2 regions of the Caballeronia sp. DA-9 genome follow, and region 1 is predicted to be linked to the other one. Evidence: predicted binding sites of a transcription regulator. Region 1 holds the regulator's gene; the other holds the start of a gene.

Region 1 (7,370 bases):
TTTATCGCCGATCACTTTCCGGAAACCCTCGTGATGGAAGCAGGCAGGCCGGTGCTCTTCTATCCGTACGCAGGCGAATTCGATACATTCGGCGCAAACGCACTGGTTGCGTGGAACGGCAGCCGCGAGGCCGTGCGCGCGGTGCATGACGCGTTACCGCTGCTGAAACGCGCCACGCGGACCACCGTGGTGACGGTCGACGAGCCCCGCGACACGACACGCGGCAACCGTATTCCCGGCGCCGACATTGCACTCGTCCTCGCCCGGCATAACGTCAAAGCGGACGTGGTCCAGCTTGACCGGATCGACCGGGCAGAGAACACGCCAGCCGGGCGACTGTTGCTTTCGCAGGCATCGCAACTGGGCGCGGATCTGATCGTGATGGGCGCTTACGGTCATTCCCGCTGGCAGGAACTGGTCATGGGCGGCGCCACGCGCAGCATGTTCCAGTCAATGACCGTGCCTGTACTGATGTCGCATTGATTACAGGAACAATACCCATGTATAAGCGAATTCTCGCGCCAGTCGATGGCAGCGAAACGTCCGCGCGCGCCCTTGACGCCGCGATCGAACTGGCGCGCGAGCACAACGCGGAGTTAAGACCGGTCTATGTGGTCGATGTCCCGCCGCTGTCATATTCCAGCGCGGCGTTCGATCCCGTGCCGGTGCGCGCCGCTTTCGTCGAGGAAGGCAAGCACGTGCTGGCCGATGCCGCCGCGAAGATGCGCCGCGGGGGCATTGAAGACAGCAAGGGCTCGACCAGCCTGATTGAAGTCGAGCCGCTTCGCGACGACATCGCGCAGCGCATCGAGCATGCCGCAGTAGATTTCGAGGCCGATCTCGTGGTGATGGGCACGCATGGACGGCGCGGCTGGCGGCGGCTCGTCCTCGGCAGCGTCGCCGAGCACTTCGTGCGCATTTCGACGCGGCCGGTGCTGCTGATCCCGCATGATTCGCCGCCGCAAAAGGAACCGGACGTCACGGGGGCAACACCGTGAGCTACAAGACCGTCCTTGTACATATAGATGACAGCCGGCGCAGTCGCACGCGGGTCGACTTCGCTGTCGATCTCGCCCTCAAGCACAATGCGCATCTGATCGGCTTGTACGTGGTCTGCCAGGACGCGCTGCGGCCCTTCCTGAACGTGGAAGAAAGCCTCAACCTCGCGGTCCAGGAGGCACAGGCGAGAGCGCGCCTTGAACGGGCGCACGACCATTTTCTCTCGGCGACCCGCCTGTCCGGTTGCACATCGGAATGGCGCGCACCCATCGGGCCGCCCGCCGATACCGCGATCCTCCACGCGCGCCACGCCGATGTGATCGTCCTTGGCCAGCCGGATCCGGCAGACCCGGCTGCGTACATTGGCAAGCATTTCCCCGAAGACCTCGTGATGAGCTGCGGGCGGCCGGCAATCCTGCTTCCGTATGCCGGCCGCATCGAACGTTTTGGCGAGACAGCGCTCATTGCGTGGGACGGCAGCCGGGCTGCGGCACGCGCGGTAGCGGACGCCCTTCCCGTTCTCCGGCTTGCGCATTCAGTGCAGATCGTGACCATCGAGCAGCCTCGCGCCACGAGCGATGAAAGCGCCAGAACGCCGGAGCGCGCCGGACACGCGCTCGCCGCCTACCTCGGGCACCACCGGGTGCGGGCCGGCGTTTTATCGATTCCGCACGTGTGGGGCGTGAGCACGGGCGCGGCCCTGCTCAATGTGCTGGCCGATACCAGCGCGGGACTTTTGGTGCTCGGAGCGTACGGACATGCGCGGTTTCAGGAACGCGTTCTCGGCGGCGTTACCCGAACTTTGTTAAAAAGTATGACCGCAGCCGTGCTAATGTCCCATTAACGAGACATTAACGTCTCATTAATGTCTCGTTAATGTCTAGTTGACGTCTCAAGAACCAGTGTTGCGCGCGTGACTCAGTATCCGTACGCAATTCTTAATGCCCGCTATTTCGCGGGCATCTTTTTTACCGTCCGCGAGCCCCGTTCGGACGGGAAAACCCGACGCGCGCAACTTTTCCCCGAACGCACTGAAGAAGATTTCCTGCAATGACCCGTGTCCTGTTAGCCGATGACCATGCGCTCGTTCGCGACGGACTGCGCCATATCCTCGACCGCGCAAGCGGCGTGGAGGTGGCGGGCGAAGCCAGCGACGGCGCCACGACCCTCGCAATGATCCGCGACACCACGGCGGACGTGCTCGTCCTCGACCTGTCCATGCCGGGGCGCAACGGCGTTGAACTGCTCAAGCAGATCAAGGACGAAAAACCGGCGCTGCGCGTGCTGGTCCTGACCATGCACGCCGAACAGCAATACGCGGTACGCGCGTTCAGAGCCGGTGCGTCGGGTTATCTGACGAAGGAAAGCGCGAGCGCCGAACTGGTCGCGGCGGTGAACAAGATTGCATCGGGCGGCGTGTACGTGAGCCTGACAATGGCCGAACGGCTTGCGCAAAGTCTGAACGAGCATGGCGACGACCTGCCGCATCATCGTCTTTCGGACCGCGAGTTCGAGGTATTCCGGCGCATCGCGGGCGGCGAAACGATCACGCAGATCGCCCAGGCGCTGTCGGTCAGCGCCAAGACCATCAGCACCTACAAGACCCGGATTCTCGACAAGATGCAGATGCCGCATGACGCAGCGCTGATTCGCTACGCCGTGCGGCACAAGCTCTTCGAAGACGACCACGAAACCTGAGCGCCACAGTCTGGCGTTCACGTTTTTTGTAGTCCATTTCCTACATGAATTCTTGAATCCCTACATTGTCTGACGCCGCTCGCTGATTTTATTTTGAGACAGAGTGGACCATACTTCCTCACTGAGCGTCGGCCGATTCCGGGGTCATCGACTCGCGTCGGCAAGCACCCCATCGATCAGCCGCTGAATCTTCTGCGCGACACACCCGTGGCGCGTACCGATGCGCGCGTTGGACACTGCACCGTATGAATTGCCGCGCAAACGCATTGATGCAAACACCACTCACGGAAGACGTCATGACTTCAGCGACTGCTTGCGCATCTTCAGTTGCGAGCCCGCCACCTTCGGCTCGCACGGCACGTCCGGCCGTTCCCGGCTTTTCGCCAAGTTCCCGCCCCGATACACGTTGCTCCGCCTGTTCGCTGCACGCCATCTGCATGCCGACGCAACTGAGCGAAGCCGAACTTGGCAGGCTCGATGCGATCATCTGCTCGACACGGCTCGTGCGGCGCGGCGAGACGCTGTACCGGACCGGCGACGCGTTCAAGAGCATCTATGCCGTACGCACCGGTTGCTTCAAGACGGTTATTGCGCATCGTGACGGACAGGAGCAGGTGACAGGTTTCCACATTGCGGGCGAGCCGTTGGGTCTCGACGGTGTTTGCTCCGACGAGCAAAACTGCGACGCGGTCGCGCTCGAGGACAGCAAGGTCTGCGTGATCCCCTTCGATCTGCTCGAAGAGCTTTGCCACGACATCAAGGCCATGCAGCAGCACGTGCACCGGATGATGAGCGGCGAGATAGTACGTGAGTCCGGGCTGATGATGATGCTTGGCACCATGACCGCCGAGCAGCGTCTCGCCACGTTCCTCATGAATCTTTCGTCGCGTATGAAAGCACGCGGTTATTCGGCGGCAGAATTCAATCTGCGCATGACCCGCGAGGAGATCGGCAGTTATCTCGGGCTGAAGCTCGAGACCGTGAGCCGGATGTTTTCGAAGCTGCAAAAGCAACGGATCGTGGATACGAACGGCAAGCAGATCCGGATTATCGATAGCGAGCGGCTCGCCGAAGTCTGATCAGCCGCGCGCAGGTCCCGGCCTGCCATGCCGATGGCGGAACACATGCCCCTGAATTACCTGCGCAGCTTCACGCGGCCCGAACGCACCGACCAGAGCAACCGGCGTCTCGGGCGTTGCCTGGCTTTCATAGCCGGCGCGGCGAATGCCGGCGGCTTTATCGCCGTCGGTCAATATACGTCCCACATGTCGGGCGTGGTGTCCGCGCTCGCCGATAACCTGTCGCTTGGCGAAACCGGTCTTGTCGTGGCCGGCCTGAGTTCGCTTCTGGCCTTCATGACCGGGGCCGCCACGTCCGCGATCATGATCAACTGGGGCCGGCGGCGCGGCGCGCAAAGCGAATACGCGTTGCCCTTGCTGCTGGAAGCCGCATTGCTGCTCTTCTTCGGCTTGCTCGGCGCCAACCTGGAACAGGACCGGATCCTGTTCGTGCCGGCGACCGTCGCGCTGCTCTGCTTTGTCATGGGCCTGCAGAACGCGATGATCACCAAAATCTCGAAGGCGGAAATCCGCACCACGCACATGACCGGGCTCGTGACGGATGTGGGTATAGAACTGGGCAAGCTCGTGTACTGGAACGCAACCAAAGATGCGCCCGGCATGAAGGCGGTGAAGGCCGACCGCGCGAAGCTCGCACTGCTGGCGTCGCTGCTCGGGATGTTTTTTATCGGCGGGATTGCGGGCGCGATGGGATTCAAATACGTGGGTTTCGTCGCAACCATTCCACTTTCCGCCATGCTTGTCATGCTGGCGGTCGTGCCGCTGGTCGACGATCTGGTCGGCCAGCGGCGCTGATTGCTTGGGCGCTGATTCAACCCAGCGTGAAACGCTCGCGCGTGCTCACGTAGTCGCTCGCACCGAACCGCCCGACCGGAAAATAATGCTGTAGCCGCACGCGCCATGTTTCAGTATCGATGAGTTCATCGCGTGCGTGCAACCTGTGAACCCGCCCGATGAAGATGTGCCGGCTCGTGGTTTCCAGCGTCTCCCACAAGGTACATTCGAATGCGACAGGTGCCTCTGCGATTCTCGGCGGCGCCACGAACGAGCTTGCAACCGGCGTCAGCCCGACTTTCTCTAGCTCGCTGACATCGGGCGGCAGGCGCTCACCACAGCGATGCATTTTCCCGGCCATCGCCTCGTCGCTCAGATGCACGACAAACTCGCGGCTGCGTGCAATGTTCACGGCCGTGTCCTTGAGCGAGCCGTCATCGAGACGGTTGATGCTGATCATCACAATGGGCGGCTCCTCGCCCATCATGTTGAACATCGAAAACGGCGCGGCGTTGATCGTGCCGGTAGCGCTCAACGTGGTGACCAGCGCGATGGGCCGCGGCACGATCAGGCTCGCCATGAGCTTGTAGCGCTGATATTCCGTAATGGCTTCGAAGTCGATTTCCATGATGGCCCGTTCAGGTTTGAGGCAGCGTGCAAGTGGTTCAGGGTTGAAGCAGACCAAGCAGTTGCCCGAGACTTTGCTCGCCTTGCATGCGTGACGTTTCAATGCGTTCTTCCAGCTCACGAAGATGCGCTTCCATGCGGCTGATTGCGCCGGATGCGTCGCGCGCTTCAATGCAATCGACAATTGCCGTGTGTTCGTCGTGCTCGCATGGCGCGTTGCCCGGCGGCTCGTACACGCCGACAATCAGCGAGCATCGCGATACGAGTTCGCTCAGATAGCGCTGCAGAATCGAATTGCCCGCGAGTTCCGCTATGCGCAAATGGAAGCCGCTGGCAAGCCGTGCCCATGACGGCTGATCGAATCGATGCATTGCTTCGTGTTCGTCGGCAAGCTGGCGGCGCAATACGTCGATATCGCGCGCGCTTGCGCGTTGCACCGCAAGTTCCACCAGGATGCGTTCCAGCGACCGGCGCGCTTCGAAAATCTCGCGCGTCTCCTCAGGCGTTGGCTCGGCAATCACGGCGCCCTTGTTCGGACGCAACGAGACGATACCTTCGTAAGCCAGCCGCTCCAGCACGCGCCGCACGACCGCGCGGCCAACACCGAACAACTGGCACAACTCCGGTTCCGGCAGCTTGGTGCCGGGCGTCAGGCGATGATTGAGCACGCCGTCGAAGATCGCCTGATAGAGGCGTGTGTCGATGTCTTCCTGGGAGGTATCGGGCGTTTGCGCGACTCGAAGCGCGGGTCTGGGTGTCATGTTCGTGCATGAAAAGTGGCATGTTCCGGGCCGGTGAGCCCCGCGCGTTCCATCTCGTCCATATGACGCGCAATCGCGCCGGGCGTCGTCATCCAGACATCGCCATTCGCTCGCGCGGCCGCGATGTGCCGAAGCGCACGCCGCAAATGACGCAACCGGTACGGCTGTCCAACGAGGTAAGGATGCAGCGCGATACCCATCACGAGCGCCTGCTTATGGCGGCTGTTGCTGGCTTGATCGAGCATCTCGTCAAATTGATCGATGATCATGTCCGCAAAAGCGCGTGCGTCGAGCTGACGGCCTATGATCATCGGCAAGTCGTTGAGTTCTTGCGGATACGGGATCGACCATAGTGAACCGGCGCGCGTCGCCATGCGAACCGGGCGGTCATCGTGGCACCAGTTGAGCGTGTAAGCGTAGCCCGTTTCCGCGAGCAAGTCTGGCGTCAGGTGCGACTCTGAAATCCATGGCGAGAGCCAACCCGAAGGTGGCGTCCCCGAATGTGACGCAATGCGCTCGCGGCAGTGAAGCAGTAACGCACGCTCATCGGCTTCGTTCAGGTCGCTCTGGCGTTGCGCGTTCGTATGGCCATGCGCGATGAGTTCGTCGCCTCGCGCGAGACATGCATCAATGACATCGGGGCAATGATCATAGAGCGCCGTGTTGATCAGCGTGCCGCACGGCAGGCCGAGCTGATCGAACAGTTCCATGCAGCGCCATACACCTACGCGGTTTCCATATTCGCGCCAACTGTAGTTGAGCACATCGGGTTGCGGCGAAACGGGGCCAAGCGCCGCGCCCAGTCCTTCGCCAAACGCAAAGTGCTCGATATTGAAGCCAAGATAAACGGCAAGTCCGGTGTCTCCCGGCCATCGAAACGAATCGGTATCGGAAATGGCGCGATACGCAAACCGCTCATGCGTCGCGAGCGGACCGAACGCTGGTCCGTGCGACGCGCCAGCGTGACGAATGATGACCATGTGCGAAAACCCCCGAATACCTCAACACGAAACGTGCTGCGCGTGAACCTTTTTGGTGGATCGCGCACTGTCACGGACTGTCGGCGCACCGTGACCGTGCGGCTTTCGGTCCTGGATCGCCGACAGATCGATTTTGAATCGTGTGCAATTTACACGCCATATCGTCGACATTCAATAGGGGCGATGGTTTGCATGAAACGCCATGCACTACGAACAAAGTGGCATGTGTCTTGCAATTCACGGTGCATCAGCCGGCCGCAGCCCTTGGTGCAGTTATCGATCAGGAAACGCAACGCATGAGTTCGTTCGTGAGTCCGTCCATATGAGTCAGTCCACTTCAGCCGTAGTGAAGACCGAAGCTGCTGACATAGAACTCGTTCACGTGTCGAAGCAATACGGCGACTCGCTCGCGGTCGACGCCATCGACCTGCGCATTCCGGGCGGCCAGTACT
Region 2 (7,370 bases), on a different replicon from region 1:
GACGAAACCTTCATGGAAGACTACGCGCTAGCGCAAAAGGTCTTCGATGACCATCACGGCCATTCGCACGGCCACGATCACGGCGACCATTCGCAATGCTCGCACGGGCACGAGGGCCACGATCACGACCACGGTCATGCGCACCGCTGAGCTCACGGCGCTGCTTCATCTTGCGTCGCCGGCGTTGCCCATTGGCGCATTCAGTTACTCGCAGGGTCTGGAATCGGCGATAGAACATGGTTTTATCCGCGACGGCGACAGCGCCCGCGACTGGATTGCCAACGGCCTGGCACATGTCCTCGCGCGCGGCGAACTGCCTTTTCTTGCGCACCAGATGAACCGCTGGCGCACGCACGACGCGGCCGGACTAACCCAGGCCGATGAAGAATTCCTCGCCAGCCGGGAATCGGCGGAATTGCGCCGCGAGACGCAGCAAATGGGCTGGTCGCTCGCGCAGTTGTGCACGCAGCTCGAATGGGGCGACGCCGCGCGCCTCGCCACGCTGAACGCCATCAAGCCAATCTCCCAGCCAACGGCGTTCGCGTTCGCCGCTTTCGCCCACGACGCCGCGCCCGACGCCGCCCTCGCCGCCTACGCTTTCGCGTGGGTGGAAAACCAGGCGGCGGCTGCCTTGAAAGCCGTGCCGCTCGGCCAGATCGCGGGACAACGGATCATCGTGGCGCTGCGCGTTGCAATCGACCAGGCGGTCGAACACGCGCTCGCCACCTCGCCGGAGGAAATCAACACTTTCGCGCCGCAACTCGGCATTCTTTCAGCGCGTCACGAGTCGCAGTACTCGCGCTTATTTCGCTCCTAGCTCAAAACCATGAACGCTCCTGTCTATTCCGCGGCCGCCCGCCGCACCAAGAAACTGCCGCCGTTGCGCGTGGGCGTGGGCGGCCCCGTCGGTTCGGGCAAGACCACGCTGCTCGAAATGCTCTGCAAGGCGATGCGCGAGAAATACGACCTCGTCGCCATCACCAACGACATCTACACGAAGGAAGACCAGCGCCTGCTCACCGTGGCCGGCGCGTTGCCCGCCGAGCGCATCATGGGCGTGGAAACGGGCGGCTGCCCGCACACGGCCATTCGCGAGGACGCGTCGATCAACCTCGAAGCCGTCGACCAGATGATCGAACGCTTTCCGGACGCGGATATCGTGTTTATCGAGTCGGGCGGCGACAATCTCGCGGCAACTTTCAGCCCGGAATTGTCGGACCTGACCATTTACGTGATCGATGTCGCCGGCGGAGAAAAAATTCCGCGCAAGGGCGGACCCGGCATTACGAAATCCGATCTGCTGGTGATCAACAAGATCGATCTCGCGCCGTACGTGGGTGCAAATCTCGACATCATGGCCTCCGATGCCAGGAAAATGCGCGGCGAACGCCCGTTCGTCATGTGCAACCTGAAAGCGCTGGACGGGCTGGATCAGGTGGTGAGTTTCATCGAAAAGAAGGGTTTGCTTACGGTTTGACGGCGCTGGAGGCGCAAGTCCGGTCGGCGCGCGGCGGTGAAACTGCGTCCGCTTCACCGAGTGCGTTAGGATATTGCCTTAAATATTCCAATGGCTGCCGCCAGTACCGGGAGAATTTCGATCGACAGTCCCGCCGATACCACCGTCCTGCTGGAACGTGCTTCCATGGCCTCCCTGGCGTCCCGAGAGCGCGTCGGGCAATCCTCGCCGCGCGTTTCAGTGCTGTTTCATGTCGCGGATTTCAACGATGGCGGCATCGAGTCGTCGCTGATGCAGTGGTTGCGCATCTTCGACCGTGCGCGTTTTGCGGTGACGCTTTCGGTGATGTTTTCATCGCCTGCGTTCGAACAGCGCTTTCGCGCGCAGATTCCGGCGGATGTCACGGTCGAGATCCTCACCAACAAACCCTGGCTCAACGTCTTCCAGAAGCGCCGCTACGCGCACACGCTGAGCAAGCTCGGCCGCGTTGGCCGCGACGTGTTCAACACACTCGCCGTGCGGCCGCACGTGAAAGCGCGCGTCTCGGAACTGGCGCTGCGTCACGACATCATCATCGACTTCGACATGTCCTTGCGCCGGCTCGCCGGGCGTTTCGGCAACGCGTGGCTCGGCGTGAATCATTTCAGTTTCGACGCACGGCTCGGCGGCCGGCGCCGGAAAATGAAACGGTTGCTGACGCAGTACGGCCGTTACGACGGCATCGCGGCGCTGAACCGCCATATGGCCGAAGAAGCAACCGCGCTGTTCCACGGGCGTCTGCGCAACGTGTTCGTGCTGCCGAATGCGATCGATATCGACCGGATTCGCGAGAATGCCGCGGCCGCGGAAGCGCCGCCGTGTCCCAGGCCGTACATCGTTTCCGTGGCGCGGCTCGATGAAATCCAGAAGGATCATCGGACCTTGCTGCGCGCGTACGCGCAGTTGGCGGCGAAACATGGGGACCTGGAGGAAGACCTCGTGATCGTCGGCGACGGCGGATTTCGTGCCGAACTGGAAGCGCTTGCGGCCGAACTGGGTGTTGGCGCACGCGTGCATTTCACGGGGTATCGGAACAATCCGCACGCGATCGTCGCGGGCGCGAGCGCGCTGGTGCTGAGTTCGCGCTATGAAGGCATGCCGATGGTTTTGCTCGAGGCGCTGGCGCTGGGAAAACCGGTGATTTCCACCGATTGCCCGACGGGGCCGCGCGAGATTCTCGACGATGGCAAGTTCGGCTTGCTGGTTCCGGTCGGCGAAGTGGACGCGATGGCGCACGCAATATCGCGATTGATTCTGGACAATGCACTGCGCGATGGATTTACGCGCACGGCACTCGCCCGGGCGCGGGAATATGGCGTGGACGCCAGCAACGAGCGGTTTGTCGCGTGTATGGAGCGGCTGCTGGCGGGACGCGGAAATGAAGCTGGTTAGCGTGGTTTGACCAAACCGCAGCGCTGATCAAGCCGGATCGTGGAGTGAAAAGCCGTTTCCCGATTCCTCTGCATTGGTCTGCAACAACGTCCCCAACGCCTCCACCGTCCTCGCCGTCGCCCCCCGATGCTTCGCCGCGAACGCCGATGCCGCCGCGCTCATGGCCTGGCGGCGGGGTTTATCGGTGAAAAGATCGCGCAGGCCGCGCGCCAGCGCCGCCGGATCGCTCACGCGCAACGCCGCGCCTTCAGTAATCGCGTCGTTCGTCGCCTGCGTGAAATTGAAAGTGTGCGGCCCGATCAGCACCGGCACGCCCGCCGCGCACGCCTCGATCAGGTTCTGCCCGCCGAGAGGCAACAAACTCCCGCCGATAAACGCCACATCCGACGCCGCGTAGTACGCGCCAAGTTCGCCCATCGAATCGCCGAGCAGCACATTGATGTCCGATGGCAACGGCGGCGCGGCATCGATACCCGATCCTGCCGCCGCCGCGCGTCCCGTCCACGTCGAGCGCCGCACGTGGTTCAGCGCCGCGCCGTTGACCAGCGCGGCGACTTCGTCGAAGCGCTGCGGATGGCGTGGCACGAGAATCAGCAATGCGTCGGGCACGTGGTTACGCAGCGCGGTGAACGCCTGCAGCACGAGCGCTTCCTCGCCTTCGCGCGTGCTCGCCGCCACCCAGACAGGCCGCCCGCCAATCGCCGCGCGCCACGCGTGGCCGCGTGCGCCGAGTTCGGGCGGCGCGGACATGTCGAACTTGAGGTTGCCGAGCACCGCGACATTGCGCGCGCCCAGGGCGCTCAGGCGCTCGGCGTCCGACGGCGTCTGCGCCAGCACCCGCGTGAAACCGCCGAATACCTCGCGCGTCGCATTGCCGAACTTCGCCGCGCGCTTGAACGATCTCGCCGACATCCGTGCGTTCGTCAGCACCAGCGGGACGCCGGCGCGCTTGCACTCATCGATAAGCGTTGGCCAGACTTCCGTCTCCATCACGATCCCAAGCGAAGGCCGCCACGCGCGCAAGAATCGCCGCACGAGCCAGGGTGAATCGTAGGGAAGATAGCTGCGCGAAACGCGCTCGCCGAACAACTGCTCACCGGTTGCGCGGCCGCTCGGCGTCATGTGCGTGAGGAGGATCCGGGCATCGGGAAACGCGCGCTGCAACGCTTCGATCAACGGTTGCGCCGCACGCGTCTCTCCAACCGAAACCGCGTGAACCCAGATCAGCGGCGCGACGTCGTCGCCACGGCGAACGGGGCCAAAACCAAAGCGCTCGCCAATATGCTCGCGATACCCGCGCTCGCGCCGCGACCGGATCAAAAGCCGCAGCACGGCGAGCGGCGCGACGATCCACCACAACGCGCGATACACGAGCCTCAGCATCGGCGATCCGTCAAGGGACAGCGCGCGACGTGCGCATCCAGCGGCCAGGCGGCGCTCAAACCAGCGCCCGTCCCTTCAGGCGCTGCAGGATGCCGAGCGGCGCGCAGTCGGGCTGGACCATCGCGTTCACTGGAAGGAAGAAGGTCTGCTCCATCATGTACTGGCCGGCCATTACGGCGTGGGAGGTTTGATCGGAGAAACAAACCCATACGCAGCCGGGCGGAAACGGCATTTCCTCCTGCGGCGATGTCTTTTGATAACCAATGTCGGCTTTCATTGCGTCATGCAAATGAAGCATCAGGTGATCGTATTCGCTGCGCGGCGTTTTGGTGATCTTCAGCAAGTTCATGAGCCAGGCCGAACCTGGAACCGGCGGTTTGATCGACGGCAGGAAGCGCTTCGCCATGTCCTCGAACGGCTCGCCGACGCGCCACACGCGCGGTGCGCCATCGGGATTGACGTTCGTGAACACGCGCAGGATGCGCTCGCCGTAATTGGGCCGCGACGGGAAGGCATCGACGTGAAGGCGGCTGTCGTCCTTGCGCCACGACGTCTCGCGCGTTTCCACGCGATGCAGCCGCAGGCTGGTCGGCGCCACGCGCAGCTTGCCGCGATATTCGGGGAAAAGACCGTCCACGAGCGAGCGTGCGTTCGCCTGATATCGGGCGATCAATGCGCGCACGGCGGATTGCGTGACCGCGTCGCCGAGTACGCCGGCGAGCGCGCCGCCATTGGGCGCGAGACTGATGTTCTTGCGCTCGGGATCGGCGACTTTCGGGTCGAGCAGCGCGCGCTCGCCGCCTTCTATGGCAAAGGCCAGATGCGGAAAGTACAGCACCTTGCCGCGTTCCACGCCGGCCAGTAGCGCCTCGCGCGGCACGGAGAGCTGCTGGCCCTGCCAGTCGGCGGAAGCGACTTCGATGATTTGAGATTCGGTCATGAGCCTTCGATTGTTTGGATGAGCGAGTGAGCGGTCAAGCTATCAACATGCCGAAACGGCTTTGAATCGATCCGAAATCAGTTTCGATTCGCCGTCCGTTCGACGAGCGAGCCGCATTTTCGCTCAAACCGGCCGCAAAATCCGCTGCCTGCAACGCTGGGCTTGATAGGCCTCAAGAATGAGCAACGCTGCGGGCAGGCACTCGCGGCTATGCCCGACAAAAGCCCTCACAGCAACCCGAAACTCGCGAGCGTCGCCTTGACCTGCTGCAAGGTCGGATGCTGCGCGGCGCTGCCAAGATTCACCACGCGCGGCGACCAGTAACCGCCCGTGCGCCATGCGGTGGAGAAATTGTACAACTCGATGGTCGGACGCTTGAGCGCCGCTGCGATATGCACGAGTCCTGTGTCCACGCCGACCGTCGCCGCGGCGCCGTCGATCAAGCCGACCACCGCCGGCAACGAGAGCCGGGGCGGCACCACGGCGGCCGCGCCGAATTCTTTGGCTAATTTCTCGCTCGTTTCGCGTTCGGCGGCGCTGCCCCACGGCAATACAATCGATACCCCTCGGCGGATCAGTGACTGGCCGAGTTCGATCCAGGCGGTATCGGGCCATTGTTTATCGGCGCGGGACGTGGCGTGGACGAACACCACATAGGGCACCGGCAGGTTGAGATCCGCTTGCGACAAAGCAAGCGCGGCGCGGCGCGTGTCCATTCCGAAGTCGATGTTGTCGGTGGGTTCCGGGCGCGGGTCGCCGAGTGCGGCGGCGACCAGTTGGCGCGTGCGTTCGACCACGTGCGTGCGCGGTTCGATGGGAATGCGTTTGTTGTAGAAGAAACGTACGGGCCATTCGTAGCCGGCGCCGTCGGTGCGGTTTCCAAGGCCGACCAGGGTGCCGCGCGCCCAGCTTGCGACCCAGGCGGTTTTGATGAGGCCCTGGCAATCGATGACCAGATCATAGTTTTCCGCGGCGAGCATGTGCCGGAAGCGCCGGATTTCGCGCCAGTTATCGAGGGAAAAAAAGCGTTTGCGCCAGCGCCGCAGGGAAAATGGGATGGCGCGGCGCACGCCGTGGACGAGTTCTACCAGGCTGGTGAAGCTTTCTTCGACTAGCCAGTCGATTTGTGCATCCGGGTGGATGCGGCGGATATCGGCGATGGCCGGCATGTTGTGGACGACATCACCGAGGGATGATACCCGGACTATCAGGATCTTTTTCACGCTGGACGGGGTGGGGTTTTAATTGAGCGGAGGTTGGCGCTCGGGGCCCGGTAGGGGTTGCTGGCGCTTTTGGTGGGAGGTGCTGCTGGGTTGCTGCTTTTTAGCTCTGCGCGCGGTTTTTGTTCGTTGATCTTTTTAGCACTGTTAGCCACTGTCCGTGGCGGGACTTCATTTCTTTTTCCAACGGCGAAAAAGAAACGAAGCAAAGAAAACGCCTTCCAACCGCTAATTCTTAAGGAGACCAAGCGTGCACGCAGATCTGCTTGGGACTTCAAAAGAACCCTCGACGCCATAACCAACAACACCTGAAACCCTCCCCCTCCGAACCCCTACATCCACACGCTTCGCCACTAGCGCTCTCGGGCAAGCACACAACTCCACAGAACCGCCACGGCCAAACACCGCGTTTGTGTTCAAGCACGCAAACCAGCGCGCGACGTGCGCCGCGCTTTTCTGTTTAACGGCTACTCACACTGGTGGCGAAGCGTGTGGGTATCGGTAAACGGAGCGGGAGGGTTTCCAACTGTCCGGGGTTTTACGCTGGGCGTTCTTTTGAAGTCCCAAGCAGATATCACTGCACGCTCGGTCTCCTTAAGAATTAGCGGTTGAAAGGCGTTTTCTTTGCTTCGTTTCTTTTTCGCCGTTGGAAAAAGAAATGAAGTCCCGCCACGGACAGTGGCTAACAGTGCTAAAAAAATCAGCTAAAGCAGACCGCGCGAAGACCCAAAAAGCAGCAACCCAGCGCCAACTCCCCCGACAGCGCCAGCAAACCCGTCAAGGGTCCACTAGCGCCAGCGAAAATCAAAATGGCAATTGGGCGTCGGCCTTCTCCGCCAGAATCACCCGCCGAAAATCTTCCTGAATACGTTTCAGCGCGTCCTCGCTGTCCGCTTCAAACCGCATCACCACCACCGGCGTGGTATTCGACGACCGCGCA

The links. The regulator FNR, encoded in region 1, switches genes on or off when oxygen is low (the NO sensors DNR and NnrR bind a similar motif). The targets are predictions, from matches to a motif close to TTGATNNNNATCAA.
Region 2: a site for FNR is predicted at 5,373-5,386, ahead of ACRWA7_RS28920 (Kdo hydroxylase family protein). Genes of this name have one in related genera too.

The regions. Positions count from the first base shown of each region.
Region 1 covers NZ_CP195131.1:975,559-982,928, forward strand. Annotated here, with positions in the region: gene ACRWA7_RS04370 (universal stress protein) at 1-483, shown strand, start outside; gene ACRWA7_RS04375 (universal stress protein) at 501-998, shown strand; gene ACRWA7_RS04380 (universal stress protein) at 995-1,843, shown strand; gene ACRWA7_RS04385 (response regulator) at 2,050-2,697, shown strand; gene fnr (fumarate/nitrate reduction transcriptional regulator Fnr) at 2,994-3,776, shown strand; gene ACRWA7_RS04395 (YoaK family protein) at 3,822-4,571, shown strand; gene ACRWA7_RS04400 (flavin reductase family protein) at 4,588-5,178, opposite strand; gene ACRWA7_RS04405 (GntR family transcriptional regulator) at 5,216-5,938, opposite strand; gene ACRWA7_RS04410 (polysaccharide deacetylase family protein) at 5,935-6,918, opposite strand; gene ACRWA7_RS04415 (ABC transporter ATP-binding protein) at 7,241-7,370, shown strand, end outside.
Region 2 covers NZ_CP195133.1:2,755,571-2,762,940, forward strand. Annotated here, with positions in the region: gene ureE (urease accessory protein UreE) at 1-150, shown strand, start outside; gene ACRWA7_RS28900 (urease accessory protein UreF) at 137-817, shown strand; gene ureG (urease accessory protein UreG) at 827-1,477, shown strand; gene ACRWA7_RS28910 (glycosyltransferase) at 1,697-2,887, shown strand; gene waaA (lipid IV(A) 3-deoxy-D-manno-octulosonic acid transferase) at 2,915-4,270, opposite strand; gene ACRWA7_RS28920 (Kdo hydroxylase family protein) at 4,326-5,210, opposite strand; gene waaC (lipopolysaccharide heptosyltransferase I) at 5,438-6,433, opposite strand; gene ACRWA7_RS28930 (phosphomannomutase/phosphoglucomutase) at 7,235-7,370, opposite strand, start outside.